One region of the Acetoanaerobium sticklandii genome, then DNA from elsewhere that is predicted to be linked to it. Evidence: riboswitches for the same ligand, from Rfam matches in the RefSeq annotation. Region 1 holds a riboswitch; the other holds the start of a gene.
What was found. A riboswitch is a leader RNA that binds a small molecule or an ion and turns the genes downstream of it on or off. The one in region 1 is predicted to bind cyclic di-GMP.

Region 1 (8,072 bases):
GTCATATACATCTTCAACTGCATATGTTCCTTTTATTACAATTTTTGCTTCAATCTCAGCATTTTTAGTTTTATCTTCAATAGCATTCTTAAAGCTCAAAGATTTATTACCATTTCCTAAATCCACTACCGTATAGGCGTTAGTATCCAGCTGATTTCCATTTACGAATACTTCTAAGAAAGTCTGTACTTGCTCATTTACTCTATTTAATATAGAGTATGTATAATTTACTGATACTTCACCATTTTCTAACTTAACGGCAGTATTTTCATCAGTCGCTTTCGCTTCTATTTTAAGATTATTTTTAGAAGGGTCACTTTCTTTTTGTTTAGATAGGTACTCTGCTAATTTAACAACTTTCTCATCTTCAACTCTCTTTTTTATCCCTAAAAAACCTTTTTCCCAATCATAATCAACAAATTTTTTATTAGGATTATCTAACTTCCAAACTGCCATCTGTGTTGCTGCGATAGCATCTTCTTCTGTTAAATTATTTATTTGATTTTGTGTAAGATATTTTGATGCATCTTTTAATAATTCACTTCTATAAGTCTCAATATTTGTATTCGGATCATAACCATTTAAAACTATTCCTCTTAATTTCTCAGATGTTTTAATATCTTTACTATTTTGAGGTAATTCTTGCACTGAATACTTTGAATTATTTTTAAGGTTTGTATCTATATCATTACAATACGCCGTAACATCTTCTTTAGAATCTTTAGTATTTTTTAAATCAAATACTTTTGTTTCATATTCCTCATCATTAAAATCTCCCCATTTTGGAACTATTTCAGTAATCGTTTCACCTTCTGTTCCTGTATTGCTATATTCAACTTCCTTTGCTATGATTTTATTACCATTTTTATCGACATTTTGTGTTTCTTTATAATCCACAATCTCAACCTTAGCAGGTTCTACTTCTATTATTTGAGGAGGATTTCCATCTTGCGGTGGTGTTTGCGTTCCTCCATCTTGCGATGGTGCTTGTGATCCTCCATCTTGCGATGGTGCTTGTGTTCCTTCATCTTGCGGTGGTGTTTGTGTTCCTTCATCTTGCGATGGTGTTTGTGTTCCTTCATCTTGCGATGGTGTTTGTGTTCCTTCATCATGCGATGGCGTTTGTGTTCCTTCATCTTGTGATGGCGTTTGTGTTCCTTCATCTTGTGATGGTGCTTGTGTCCCTCCATCTTGTGTCACACCGCTATCTGACTGTGCCGTAGGAATTTCATCTGCGTATGCCATTATCCCATAATTAGAAAATAGCAACGATCCCATTAATAACAGTGCTAATAATCTGTTTTTTTTCACCTTTCTCATACATTCCCTCCATCTTTAAACTAAATTAAATAAGCTTGTTAGATGGTAGCTGGACTATCATTGCTTTGTCTAAGCCAATAAAAAAACCGCCATAAAAATATGGCGGCTGGACTATCATTGCTTAAAACTAAGCTTTAGACTCCTTGCTTTGCGTCCTACAGTTTCCCATAGTTTGCCTTTTTCATTAAGTAGGATTAAATAACTATTTTGTTATGTAGTATTAACTAGTTATTAATCACTAAAACAATTCTATATTAAAAAAATTCAAAAGTAAATAATTTTTTTCTATATTTTGTAAACATGAAAAAAAAACTGCTCTAAAAGCTGAGCAGTTTAACGATTAAAATTTAATTTATAATTATATTTGTGTTAAATAAGATTTGATAGTTTTAAAATTTATTTTCTAAACTTAAATCCTACACTAATTAAGCTTAAGCCTAAAGCATATAGAAGTTCTGGTGCAAATCCACCTGTTTTAGGAAGTTCTGGTGCTGCTAGTGGTACTTCTTCTTCTATTATTTCTTCTTCAGGTTCTTCGACTTGAGGTACTCCAAGAGGAACTTCTTCTTCTACTATTTCTTCAGGAGTATTTATAGAAGTTACAGTTGCTACAAATACATCAGGTTCTCCTGGTAATGCTAAAGGAGTCTCCTCTTCTTCAATTACTACTACATCATCATCATCGTCATCATCTTCAGGAACTGTTGGTTCTTCAGGTTCTTCAGGTTCTTCAGGGTTTTCAGGGTTTTCTGGTTCTTCTGGGTCCTCAGGATCTTCTGGGTCTTCTGGATCTTCAGGGTCTTCAGGGTCTTCAGGGTCTTCTGGATCTTCTGGATCCTCAGGGTCTTCTGGATCCTCAGGGTCTTCTGGATCCTCAGGGTCTTCTGGGTCCTCAGGATCTTCTGGTATCACTAATCCAAATAAGAAAGAGAAATGGCTAATAGCAGCGATACTATCATTCTTATTTACTGCTGGATGCAATCCACTATCAGAACTGATTGTAGGATCATAAACATATAGATAACCTTTAGTTCCGTCTTCTCCTTGTCCACCTTTTACATATACTTTATATACTGTTACATTTGATGAGCTTGTTTCCCAAGATAGATACTTCGCATCTTCACTTACAAACCACTTAATAAATTCTTCATTATCTAATGAAATAGTTCCACTACCTCTTGGAGAATCATCAACTTTTTCAGTTTCATATCCAGTTTCTTCAAGCTTAAAATTAGCTTCATCTATTGGTTGCTGAGCTGCTGGTCCTGAATACTGAACATCTACATCAAGGATTTCTGGAGCTTTCATTAAAGACATTGGTACTTCTTCATTTTCAATAATTTCTTCAATCTCTTCATCAATAACTTCTTCTACTATTTCTTCAATAGGTTCTTCCTCAATTATTTCCTCCACTATTTCTTCCTCGATTACTTCTTCTATTACTTCCTCTTCTTCAAAAGGTTCTTCTTCTATTACTTCTTCTTCATTCTCAGGCTCTAAATTATTCTCCGGTTGTTCTTCGTTTTGTTCCTCATCAACTACTTCTTGTTCTTCTTGCTGAATTTCAGGGGGTATTTCACTATCTGCGAATACTCGTTGAGCGTTAAATGACCAGCCTAAAAATGCTAATACCATGATAATTGCTAAGAATCTTCTGTTTTTTCTCATTTTTGACACCTCCATCCATTAAACTTAAAAACCAAGTTTTGGATGGCAACGGGACAATCATAACTTATCTTAACTCAAAAAGCCGCCATATAAAAAAATATGGCGGCTGGACTATCATAACTGAGTTAGTATTCAGTCTTAGACTCCTCGCTTTGCGTCCTACAGTTTCCTGTAGTTTGCCTTTTTCATACAAATTGGGAAATTCTAACTAAAGGAGTACGAATATATTACTAATTCTAGTTACTTTAAATATACCCTGAATAAGTATATTAAAACATAGTTTATAACATTATTTTACGTTAAACTATAAACAAATTAAAACTCTAAGCTTTTTTATAGCATTTCTTTTTAATTCTTTTGCATAGACATAGGAAACATCGAGTTCCTTAGCTACATTTTTTAGTAAGCTCTTCTCCATAATGTGCCTTTCAACTACATATCTTTCTTTATATGAAAGACCCTTTAATAAATCTTCTAGTTCGATATCGAAATAACCATGGTCATAATCTGATTCCATAAAGGTCTCATCGTATTCTACTAAATCCGCTACCTTAGCTTGTTTTCTTTTCTCATCATAGTAATAACATCCTAGCATTCTTTTCATATATCCCATAAATAATATATTTCTTTCCAGTTCATAATTATCAATTAATTCAATAGTCCTAACATATCCTAGCTGAAGTAAATCCTCATCTACATATCCAAAATAGTGTCTTATTTTTTTCTTTATCAGAGGAGTAATGTAAGCTAAAAGCTGTCTTAGATATTCTTGTTTATCCCAAGTAGCAGTAGCTTCCTTATAGCCTATAAGCGCTTGTTCTATATCTTCGTAAGTATTTGTCTCCATTTCCTTACCTCCTATCTCTGTACAACTATCGAACATATGTTCTGTTTCTACTATACAATATGCATTTATTTTTGAAAAGGTAGGAAAAAAGTTCAAAAAAATATCCTATATCATTAGCTTCTTATCTACATATTGTGTAGATGCTAATAATCTAGGATATAAAAATACTTAACTATTAAATTCGTATAACAATTTTTAGCCTAAGAAGCATTTATAAAAAATAACTTCTTTAAATTATAATCCACAATTACCTTCCTTCATACATTTTGCTATAATAATTTCTGTATTCTGAAGAAATAATCTTCTCTATCCACCTAGGATTGTCTAAATACCATTTTATCGTTAGCTTTATACCTTCATCAAAAGTGTATTTAGGCTCCCATCCTAGCTCTGTACTTATTTTTGTATTGTCTATTGCATATCTTCTATCGTGTCCTAATCTATCTTTTACATGAGTAATTAAAGTTTCATCTTTTCCTAGCACATTTAAAATCAATTTTACTATATCCAAATTTTGTTTTTCATTATTCCCACCAATATTATAAACTTCTCCAAGCATTCCTTTATGAAGCACAGAGTCAATAGCACTGCAGTGATCCTCAACATAAAGCCAGTCTCTCACTTGTTTCCCATCGCCATAAACAGGAAGAGGTTTATCATTTATCGCATTATTTATCATTAGAGGAATTAACTTTTCAGGAAATTGATATGGTCCGTAATTATTAGAGCACCTTGTAATATTAACAGGAAGTCCATAGGTTTCACTATATGCTCTTACTATCATATCAGCTGAAGCTTTGGAAGCCGAATAGGGACTGTTGGGATTTAGGCATGTTGTTTCTTTAAAAAGTCCCGTTTCACCTAAAGAGCCATAAACCTCATCTGTCGATACCTGAACAAATTTAACGCCCTTTTTATACTCTTTGCAGTACTTATCAAATAAATCTATTTTCCAAAAATCTTTAGCAATATCAAGTAGTGCCTGAGTTCCCATTATATTTGTTCTAAGAAAAACTTCAGGGTCTTCTATGCTTCTATCAACATGGGATTCTGCGGCAAAATTAACCACCATATCTATGTCAAATCTTCTAAAAATACTTTCTACTAGCTCTCTATTACAAATATCTCCCTTAATATGCTTGTACCTAGCATCTCCCTCTATATCCTCTAGGTTCTCTAGATTTCCAGCATAAGTAAGTAAGTCTAAGTTTACTATTCTGTAATCGTGATGCTTTAGCATATATTTAATAAAGTTTGAGCCAATAAATCCAGCTCCACCTGTTACTAGTAAGTTCACACTTATCTCTCCTAACCTAAATCGTTTTTAAGTAAATCCTCGTAGGACTCTCTTTGCACTATCAGTCTGTCTTCTTTATCATGAATCATAACCACTGCAGGCTTTGCAAGCTTATTGTAGTTGCTCGACATACTATAGTTATATGCTCCAGTTCCCATAACTGCTAGTATGTCTCCTCTTTCTACTTTAGGAAGATTAATATCCCAAATTAATATATCTCCGCTTTCACAGCACTTTCCAGCAACTGTTACTAGCTCAGTATCTTCATCATACATTTTATTTGCTATGCAAGCACTGTATTTGGCTTGATAAAGTGCTGGTCTTGGATTATCTGCCATACCTCCGTCTATGCATATATATTTCCTAACTGACTCAATATTTTTTACACTACCTACAGTATAAAGAGTAATTCCTGCTTCAGCTACTATATATCTTCCTGGCTCTATAAAAATATTCGGTCTTATTATCTCATATTTATCAATTAAAGCTATTACTTCTTCCATAATTGCATCTGTAAAATATTCAAGTGGCATAGGTTCATCTTCAGCCGTATATCTTACTCCAAATCCCCCCCCGACATTTAAATCCTCTATTTCATAATCATACTTGTCTTTTATTTCTTTAATAAGCTCCATAGCTTTTTTTGTTGACTCTACATGGGCCTCATTGTCAAAAAGCTGTGAGCCAACATGAAAATGAAAGCCTTTAAAATCAATATGCTCTGATTTAATTGCCAGTTCTATAGCTTCATCTAAGTCTTTGCTGGCAAAAGAAAGTCCAAATTTTGAATCTAGCTGTCCTGTACTTATATATTTATGAGTATGTGCCTCCACATTTGGAGATATTCTAAGTAAAATTTTTGCAGTAAATCTTTCTCCTGCAAGCTCTATTAATAGCTTTAGCTCACTTATTCCATCTACTACTATTCTTCCTATTCCTCTTTCTAATGCAAATTCCAATTCATCTTTTGATTTGTTGTTTCCATGAAACATTATTTTATCTGGATTTATTCCAGCATCTAATGCCGTATATAGCTCTCCATAAGATACTACATCTATACCCATTTCTGATTTTTTAATTATTTTAGCCATTGCTTTAGTCAAAAAAGCCTTACTAGCATAATATGCATATGTACGAGGGTATTTATCTAAAAAATTCACCTTAATATAATCTATTTTTTCTTCTATTATATCCTGGCTCATAACATAAAGCGGTGTAGAATATTTTTGCGCTAGATATACACTGTCAACTGAACAAAACTCAAAATTCTCTTGCATAGTTCCCCCTCCTTAGTTTTATATACGACTGATTACTTAATTTTATATATTATACCTTTTTATCTTCAATTATTATAGCATTTTATCTATCATAGGATTAAAATAGTATAAAAGGAGGTTGTGATAATGAAAAAGATTGCAATTGCATTATTTTTATCAGCTATATTAGGTACATCTGTATTAGCTGGATGTTCCCCTAAGGAAGAAGCTCCAGCCCCAGATACTACAAAGGAAGAAGCTGCTCCAGAGGCTGAACAACCAGCAGCTGAAGAAGAATCTGCTGACCTAGCAGAATTATTTAAAAAAGGAGAAAATGCATTTAAAGATGGTATTTACTATGCACAGACCTTTACAATGGCAGACCAGCAAAGTCAGATGAAAACTTGGCATAAAGGAGATAAAGTGAAAAGCAGTATAGTTGCTGATGGCGACGAAATGATTAACATAATAGATTCAAAAACAGGTGAATTCATCACATATAGCGCATCTGAAAAAACTGGAATGAGATTCAAAGCAGATTCTGGCGACTCATCGTTCATGCCTGATACCAGCATGACTGATATTGCTTCAGTAGATGAGCAAGTAGATACTGCGACCTTTGAGGTAGTAGGGGATGAGAAAATACTAGGCGAAAATTGCGCAGTTATTTTATCAAAAGACAAAGCTACAAATGAAGAAGTGAAGCTTTGGGTTAGCAAAAAATATGGCATAACTATGAAAATGGTAAGCAAAGGCGTGGATGGTAGCGAGATGACTATTGAAGTCACTGAGCTAAAAGTAGGAGATATTAACGACTCAGAATTCGAAGTTCCTTCTGATGTTGTAATCGAAGAATTTTAAATCTCAAAAAATTACTTGAATATAATTTTTATTAAAGTGACTTTAGGGTAAATATATTATGAACCATCTATTATTGCAATCAAAATTGCTAATGGTTCATGCTTACCTTGTTATCTTTATAATAAGGAAGTTATTTTACAAATAGGAGGATTGATTATATGATGAAAAAAGTTTCTGCGTTTGCTTTAGCTTCACTAATTATCGTCACACCAATTTTTTCAAATGCTCTTACGAAAGATCCCGATGCAGGAGAACTTGCTTATAAGCATGTTGTTGAGCTTTCAGACGAAATAGGTGATAGAACTCAAGCAACAAATGGCGAATATGATGCAAAAGACTATATTGAAGATGTATTTATGGATTTGGGCTATGATACTAAGCTCCAAAGCTTTGAAATTCAAAGAACAAAAGACGATAAACCGTATGATACTGTAACATCATATAATGTTATTGCAGTAAAACCAGGTGAATCTAAAAGAGAAATCATCATAGGAGCTCACTACGATTCAAAAAACAATACTGGAAAAGGTGCTGACGATAATGCTTCTGGAGTTGCTGTAATGCTTGAAACTGCTGAAAAAATATCAGACCTTAAAACTCCTTATACTGTTAGATTTATTGCTTTTGGTGCTGAAGAAAGCTTCAAAAATAGCGATAATATTAAAAATGGTGGATTAAATGGCTCCTCATACTATGCGGAAAACATGACACAAGCTGAAGTAAATAATACTGTAGCTATGATCAACTTAGACTCTCTGCTTGCTGGAGACTTCATGTATGTTTATGGTGATTTAGGCAAAAAAGGCTTTGTAAGAGAACAAGC
Region 2 (8,072 bases), 490 kb from region 1:
TATACACCGAATAATTATTCATTTCAATAGGAAATACAATAATTAGATATAAAATTAACAACTTATATATTTACTACATGTTTTAAATCTATATGAGAATATATGCTCTCTTTCATTTTTACTAAAGCTTCAAGAGCCTCTTTTGGCAGAGCATCCCTTCCGCATAGTTCGATTTCTTTATTCTTAATAAAGTTTATCCTATCTTGAATTCTGTTATTTAGTGCCTCTAAGTATTTTTTATCCGAAAGATTAGGAATAAATCCAGCAAGTTCTTGTATCTGCATACCAAAGATTTCATTCCAAGAAACAAAATTCGCTTTATTATCTACTATATCCTCTAATATCCCCAAGGTTATTTCTTTAGGAATTTTCTTGCCCATAAAGCTACCCGTATTAATAATATAGCACTCAACAGCTCTCTTTTCAAATAGCTCTTTAAATTTAAGGTAATCATCTGATAAAGGATAGGTTCTAAAAGGATTGGCATATGGCTCAATAACTAAAGCATCTGGGTCTACTCCTTGTAGTAACCTTTCTGCACTGCTTCTTTTTGTTGCAAGAGTTGCTCCCATAGTAGCAGCTAATATATTATCAGTAAGCTTAAGTACTGGAGGTAATGTTTCGTCCTTCATAATCCAAAATATAGCATTTACTGGATTTTCAAACTTATCTAATCTATTAGTAGTCCAAAGCTTTGATTTTATTGCTCTTCCGTTACCGTTTCTTATATCTTCAGTTACTAAGGTTTTATTACCTTTATCATCTATCGTAACTCCACAATTTTGAGCTGTAATTAGATATTTATTATCGTCACAGCCAGCAGGATAATCCTGAGTTTTATCAAAATATGAAGGCTCAAGTGCAACAGAGGAGCCATCTTCAACTGAAATTACAAATGCATCGTCATGAAGCACCATAACCTCGTATTTTCCATCGTGCTTTGCATGAGTTAGTGTGGATTTGCCTGAACCAGATAATCCAAATACACCTGCAACAAAATTTCTTCCATCCTTTAAGGTATATCTTTTTTGCCCAGCATGACATGATGCAAAGCCATTTCTATTGGCGCATCCCCAAGCCAAGGTTAAAGTTCCTTTTTTATGCTCTCCAAAATATCTCATACCTAAAAGCGCTGCGCAATTGTGGTTTGGATCAAATATTGTAAGCCCAACAGGATAATTTTCATTTTTCCAGTCTGGATCTGAAAAAACATAGATGTCCCCTTCGTTACCTATAGCTTTCGATTCCTCATACATCCTTATATACTCTTCGTTAAACTCCTGAAAGTTTAACAGCCAGTTGTAAGCTATATTTTCATGGCCCTCAGGAATTAATAAATGAGCTTTTATCATAAAATCTTTATCTAGTCCAATACAGGCTTGAGCATGGTAAAGTTTTTTTGTTCTAGTTTGATATATTGCTTCTCTAACTACAGCACTATACTCATCTTCACTAATTCCAGGACTACCTAGAATTCTTCTTGCTTGAGCACATCTTGCACTTACATCCCCATCGTTAAAAAGCAATACCTTTGAATCTTTATCTAAGCCTATTTTTTCTGGCTCGTATACAGGCATATCTGTAACTACAGTTCCAGGCGAATTTTTTGCCAATTGATATGCTTGCTTCAAGTTTTCAATATTATGAACGTTATTTCCCCAAAAAGCTGATTCTATTGTAGTTCTCATTCTAGAAAATACCGTATTGCTTGAGGTAATTTCACTTGTATTCCATTGATTTCTCGTAGACATTTCGGCCTCCTAAAATAACCATATAAATTATTTTTTCTGAATTACGAGTATTATTGTAATACAATTAGTTTAAAAGTGCCATACTTTTTTTGATATATTTTTATTAGGATAACACAATGGAAAATAAAAAGCCTATCATTGCAAGATTTTCATCAGTTTATGAATTAAAAAATTTTTTATCCTGCGTTTTTTCGTTAAAAAAAACTCAAACTTCTAATTTATACATATAATGTATCCAATTAGAAATTTGAGTTTTTGGTGTACTACTTATTTATATAAACTTTTGGTATAATATGCTCTGCAATTTTAATTAGCCTTCTTCTTAGCTTATCCGTCAATTTGTTTTCAAATCTTAGCTTGTCAATTGCCTCAGTATCAAACAACAATCCAGCAATATGCTCTACGATTCCTTTATCTGCATAATCGATTTCAAGATTATTGCTGATAATAAAACCACTGTCTATATTCACAAGCCTGTCATACAATCGATTTCTAAAGCTTAAATCATATAGCTCTCCTATAAAATCATGGCAATATGGTATCTGAAAGTCCAAATATTCCTTAGAAACCTCATAACCATTTTCATTAAATTCTTTTGAAATATCAAGTGCTTGTTTATGAAGACGTTTGAGATTTGATTCGTAGTCATCTTTTAGCCAATGTCCATATAGTCTACAATTTAGAGGTCTAACTTCATAAATTTTACATCTCTTGGTTTTATCCAAAAAAGGACATTTATTTCTCTTTTGATATATGTCTAGATAATATACCATAATGGCTTTTTTTAAATCTGGAGTAAACAAACTATTTTCAAGTAAATAAACATAAATATTTGCCGCCTCAGTGAATGAAGCTCCTACGGATTCGCTGCAGCAATTGGCACAGCTTTTACAATTTCCTGGAAGTATTTGACTATATATAGCTTCTAGTTGCTTATTTATTTCTTTCTTATTTTCATAAAAACTACTTATCAATATCTCATTTCTCCTATTCTCTAATCGGTAACTAACCGCTAACTAATTATAGCAATTCAAGTTTACTGATAAATCTCTAGCTCTTTGCTGTATTAACAATAAGAACTTCCTCATCTAGAAATTTAGATTTTTCCAATGTATTAAAAATCTATCTACTTCAGCCGTGGTTGACTTATTAATTAAATTAAATGGAGTATCGACTGCTTCTACTCTTCCATTTATCAACACCATAGCTTTACTTGCAAGTCTAAATATATCCCTAAAATCATGGCTTACTACAACAGCTGTGGTATTTGTATCTTTAATTATTTTATTAATGTCATCAATCAATAGCTCTTTTGTTGGAACGTCTAAAGCTGAAAATGGCTCATCCAAAAAAATTACATCTGGTTCAATCGCAAATGCTCTAGCTAAGCTTACTCTTTGTGATTCTCCACCTGAAAGTAAGCGCGCTTTTTGATTTATTAAGTGTGAAATCCCAAAGCTAGTTAGCCATCTATCAACTTTATCACTTATCTCTTTTTTTGATTTTCCTCTTATCTTTAAACCTGAAGCTACATTTTCATATACAGTGGTATTTAAAAGTAGAGGATCCTGAAAAACAATAGCTATTTTTCTTCTTATATCTAATGATATATTAGATCCAATTACCTTATTTTGAAATAATATTTCTCCAGATGTAGGCTTCTCCAAAAAAGATAGGACTTTTAACAAGCTGCTCTTACCTGAACCATTTGGTCCTACAAGCCCTATTACCTCACCTTTTAAAAGAGAAAAATCGATGTTATCAAGTATTTTTTTATTTCCTTGCTGCCAGCATAAATTTTTAGCTTTTAACATCAATATCCTCCTATCTTTTTTGCTGAAGCACTGTAAGCCATAATGTAGTCAAATAAGAAACTAGAACTAAAATAGCGCTAAGAGCTATTGCTACATCAAAGTTCCCTTTTGATACTTCCATAACCGTTGCCGTAGTAAGAACTCTAGATAATCCTTTTACATTCCCCCCCACCATCATTGATGCTCCTACCTCTGAAACAACGGCTCCAAATCCAGCAATCACAGCAGCAAGCAGAGAAAATCTAGCTTCTTTTAGTAAAAACCATAAATACTGTAACTTAGTTGCTCCCAAAGCTTTGATTTGAAGTCTAAGCTTTGGATCTACTTGAGAAATAGCAGCACTAGTAAGTCCTACTACTATAGGTGAAGCAATCACCGCTTGAGCAATTATTATTGCAGTTGGAGTATAAATAAGATTAAGTGAGCCTAAAGGTCCCGAGCGCCATAGCAAAATAGAAATCCATAATCCAGCAACTACTGGTGGCATTCCCATTCCTGTGTTTACTATACTCATTAAAAAATCTCTGCCAGGGAATCTTTTTAATGCCAGCACCGTTCCAAAGGGTATCCCTATAATCAAGCTTATAAGCGTGGCTGTTCCAGATACTTGCAGAGTTAAAAGAGTGATCCTAAGTACCTCAGGATCACCCGTTAATATCATATTTATCGCTTTTTTAAGTCCCTCAATAATCAAATCCATTAAATCACAGCCTTATTTTCCTATTTCTTCCTCTGTTTTTCCTGCATCCTTAAAGAATAGTGGCTCACCATATTCATCCATGCCAAACTCTCCAATTATATCCTGAGTTTTTGAATCTATCATAAACTCCACAAAGGCTTTAGCTCCATCAGCATTCACTTTAGGGAATTTTTCTTCATTCACTTGCATTACATGATATATGTTTAACAATGATTTTTCACCTTGAACAGCTATCTCTAATTGTAGATTATCCTTTTGAGCTAAAAATGTAGCTCTATCAGTCAAAGTATAGCCTTCCTTCTGGGAAGCAATATTTAAAGTTTGTCCCATTCCTTGTCCTGTTTCTTGATACCATGAACCTTCATTTGGAATATTAATATCTTTCCATATTCCTTTTTCTTTTTTGTCGGTTCCTGAATCGTCTCCTCTTGATACAAATATAGATGAAGTTTCAGATATTGACTTAAAAGCATCTGCTACTGATTTTAGGTCTTTAACCTTAGCAGGGTCACTTGATGGTCCAACCAATATGAAATCATTATGCATTACAAGCTGATAATTAGTAACAGCTCCACTTTCTACTAGAGGCTTCTCTGATGCTGGAGCATGAGTAAGAAGCACGTCTGCTTCACCCTTTTCTCCCATAGCAAGCGCTTGACCCGTTCCTACAGCAATTGTTTTTACTCTATATCCAGTTTGCTCTTCAAACATAGGTATGAGTACATCTAGTAACCCAGAATCTTGAGTACTAGTTGTCGTTGCTAATATTATATCTGGATTTTCAGGTGTTGTCACCTCTTGATTGGCTTGCTCAGGTGCAGGCTCAGCTTCAGGCGTAGAAGTACATCCGCTAAGCATAAGTGCAAATACCATAAGTAAAGCCAAGCAGGTTTCTTTAAAAAATAGATTTCTTTTTTTCATAAATAAATTCCCCCTTAATATGTATAAATATTCGGATTTCTTATCTTAAGTTTAATTTGAGTTTTTATAATTGTCAATAAATAGTTAGGTTGAGTTAGTTTTAGTTAGTTTTATTTTTTTATATTTTAATATTAAAATATTTTTTTAAATATTTTTTACGTTTTAATCTAAATGTAATGTTATTTACTTGAAAATTTTGGTATAATAAGAATATAAATAGTAAATTGTTTTTACGTGCGATTGATCTATTAGATCTCTCCTCACGACAATGGCAAAGTAGTAGAAATGCTATGACGCAAAGCTATAGGGCCTTACCGTAACTGGTTGGCAGCCTAGCTACCGAAAAGGAGTTTTTATTATGAAAAAAAATTTAAAACAGTATTTATTAATTGCTTTATCGATTGCTAGTGTAACCTTTCCCAATCTAGCTCATGCAGATGCAAAGATAATAGACGAGAGCGATGTTGCTAAAGGAATAATCAAAGTCAATTACTCTACAAATTATCAATCTAAATATAAATTAGCAATTGAAAAAGATGGGCAAAAACAATATTTTGATTTAGCTGCTAATACAGCTCAAAGCTTCCCTTTAATTTACGACAACGGAAGCTACACTATAAAAATAATGCAAAACACATCAGGGAATAGCTATAAATCAGTATACACTCAAAAAATCGACGCTTATATAGCAGATGATACAGCTATGTACCTTGTTTCAACTGCTACTGTTAACTGGAGTGAGCAAATGATGGCAATAAAAAAAGCTGAAGAGCTCACAAAAAATCTTCAAACTGATAAAGAAAAATTTGATGCTATATACAATTATGTTATTAAAAATTATAGCTATGATTATAATAAAGCAGCTACAGTTAAACCAGGATATATGCCTGATATAGAAAAAATTTATGAATCAAAGTCAGGTATTTGCTATGACTACAGTGTTTTATTTGCTTCTATGCTAAGAAGCCAAGGGATTCCCGCCAAGGTAGTAAAAGGTAGCTCTACCTTAGTAAATGAATACCATGCATGGAACGAAGTGTTTATTGACGGAAACTGGATTATAGTTGATACTACAGTAGATGCAGCCTACAGCGCTTCAAAAGCTCCTATAGCTACTATAAAATCCTCAAATCAGTATACTAAAACCTCTGAAATATAAGTAAAAAAAGGACTGTCTGGAAATATCAGACAATCCTTTTTTTAGTTTACATCTTTATCTCTAAGTGGTGGTATCACAATTTCTACTACAGCTCCACCTTCATCTGCATTATAAGCCTTGAGTCCCCAGCCATTTGACTCTGCAATGCTTTTTACTATAGATAGTCCAAGTCCAGTGTTGCCTCCTTTACCTTTGTAAAATCTGTCAAATATATACAGCTCCTCATTATTTTCAAAGCCTCGTCCATCATCTTGAATTTTTATTATTATATGACCAGTTTCGATTTCAAAGGATTCAATAGATATTTGAGATTTTGCATATCTTAAGGCATTTGAAAGTATATTTGAAAAAACTCTGTCTAATCTATCATCACTAGTTCTAACCACAATATAGTGAGCAATATTATTCTTAAAGGTTATATTTTTCTCTTTGGCTAGAAGTGTAAGCCTTATTATTATCTCTTCTACAGCTTCCCAGAGATTTATTCTAATGGACTTTTCCTCACTCATAAGATTTTCCATTTTACTAAGGTAAACAATTGAGTTAACTGTATCTCTAAGCTTCTTACTTTCATCTATTATTATATCCAGACCTTCATCAACCATGCTCTCATCCATTACCTTGTCCTTGATAGCCTCTGCATATCCTTGAATAGACATAAGTGGAGTCTTTAGCTCATGAGAGGTATTTTGGAAAAATTCTTTTTGCTTCTTATCATATTCTTTTAGCTTGTATGCCATTTTAAGAAAATCCTGATTGATTTCTGCTAGCTCATCTTTTGTTTTTATTTCTTCCCAGATGATTTCATCATCAGTAAAAGAGAAGGAGGCTATATTTTTCTTTAGTTTATTTATTGGGCTTATTATTCCTCTTTCAAAAAATATAGAGATTATACTAGCAATAAAAAGTGCTATTAAAAAACCTAAGAATACAGATCTATTGATAAGAGCATTTATTACACTTAAATCTTCTTTCTTAGCAAGCATAACAAGATAGCCTAAAGTCTCTTGGTCTAAAGAGGAAATCAGAGGTCTTTGCTCTACATAATATTTGGTCTTGTCTATCTCTAAAGGATTTATAGGTTCCTGCTCTGTATTATAGGATTGAAAGATGAGGTTTTTGTCTACATCCATTATTATAAAATGAGTCGTTGCAAGTCTATTATGAGCATAACCCATGCCTTTTGGGAGAATAATTTCTGAAATGCTAAGAGCATTTTCTCCAAAAAAATTCTTACTTATTTGGATTTTCACATTAGGGCTTCCATCAACAACAGTCATTTCAATTTTTTGATCTATCACCATGTTTATTTGCTTGGCTACTACGTCAGCGTCTTTTTTGAGATCCAGCCTTGTCTGCCTATTGAGGATATCGTTGAAGGACATTTTTGAAATGCCCATAAATACAAATGCAGTTGCTAATATAATGATAAAATAGCTCTGCATTATTTTTTTTCCTATTTTACTCATTGTCATCTATCCTATATCCATAGCCCCAGACTGTTTTTATTACCACTCTTGATTTTGCAGTCTTAAGCTTTTTTCTAAGCCTTTTTATAGTATCATCGACGTTTCTATCATAACCATCGTAATCATATCCCCAAATAGACTCGATAATTTGTTCTCTAGAAAGAGGTAGATTGATATTTTTCATCAAAAATTCCAGTACCTCGTACTCCTTTATAGTAAGAGGTATGTCTTGCCCCATACATTTGACTATTCTTCTTT

Region 2: it holds a riboswitch for cyclic di-GMP, as region 1 does, so the genes downstream of both, CLOST_RS04580 (transglutaminase family protein) here and CLOST_RS14070 (hypothetical protein) in region 1, are expected to answer to the same signal.

What each region holds. Positions count from the first base shown of each region.
Region 1 covers NC_014614.1:508,511-516,582, reverse strand. The annotation lists gene CLOST_RS02320 (thioester domain-containing protein) at 1-1,320, opposite strand, end outside; cyclic di-GMP riboswitch class I at 1,419-1,507, opposite strand; gene CLOST_RS14070 (hypothetical protein) at 1,717-2,988, opposite strand; cyclic di-GMP riboswitch class I at 3,087-3,179, opposite strand; gene CLOST_RS02310 (sigma-70 family RNA polymerase sigma factor) at 3,293-3,835, opposite strand; gene rfbB (dTDP-glucose 4,6-dehydratase) at 4,083-5,132, opposite strand; gene lysA (diaminopimelate decarboxylase) at 5,144-6,409, opposite strand; gene CLOST_RS02295 (DUF4412 domain-containing protein) at 6,536-7,249, shown strand; gene CLOST_RS02290 (M20/M25/M40 family metallo-hydrolase) at 7,408-8,072, shown strand, end outside.
Region 2 covers NC_014614.1:1,002,912-1,010,983, reverse strand. The annotation lists gene CLOST_RS04605 (phosphoenolpyruvate carboxykinase (ATP)) at 63-1,751, opposite strand; gene CLOST_RS04600 (YkgJ family cysteine cluster protein) at 2,015-2,725, opposite strand; gene CLOST_RS04595 (ABC transporter ATP-binding protein) at 2,840-3,565, opposite strand; gene CLOST_RS04590 (ABC transporter permease) at 3,576-4,265, opposite strand; gene CLOST_RS04585 (ABC transporter substrate-binding protein) at 4,278-5,186, opposite strand; cyclic di-GMP riboswitch class I at 5,447-5,530, shown strand; gene CLOST_RS04580 (transglutaminase family protein) at 5,545-6,345, shown strand; gene CLOST_RS13510 (sensor histidine kinase) at 6,387-7,814, opposite strand; gene CLOST_RS04570 (response regulator transcription factor) at 7,807-8,072, opposite strand, start outside.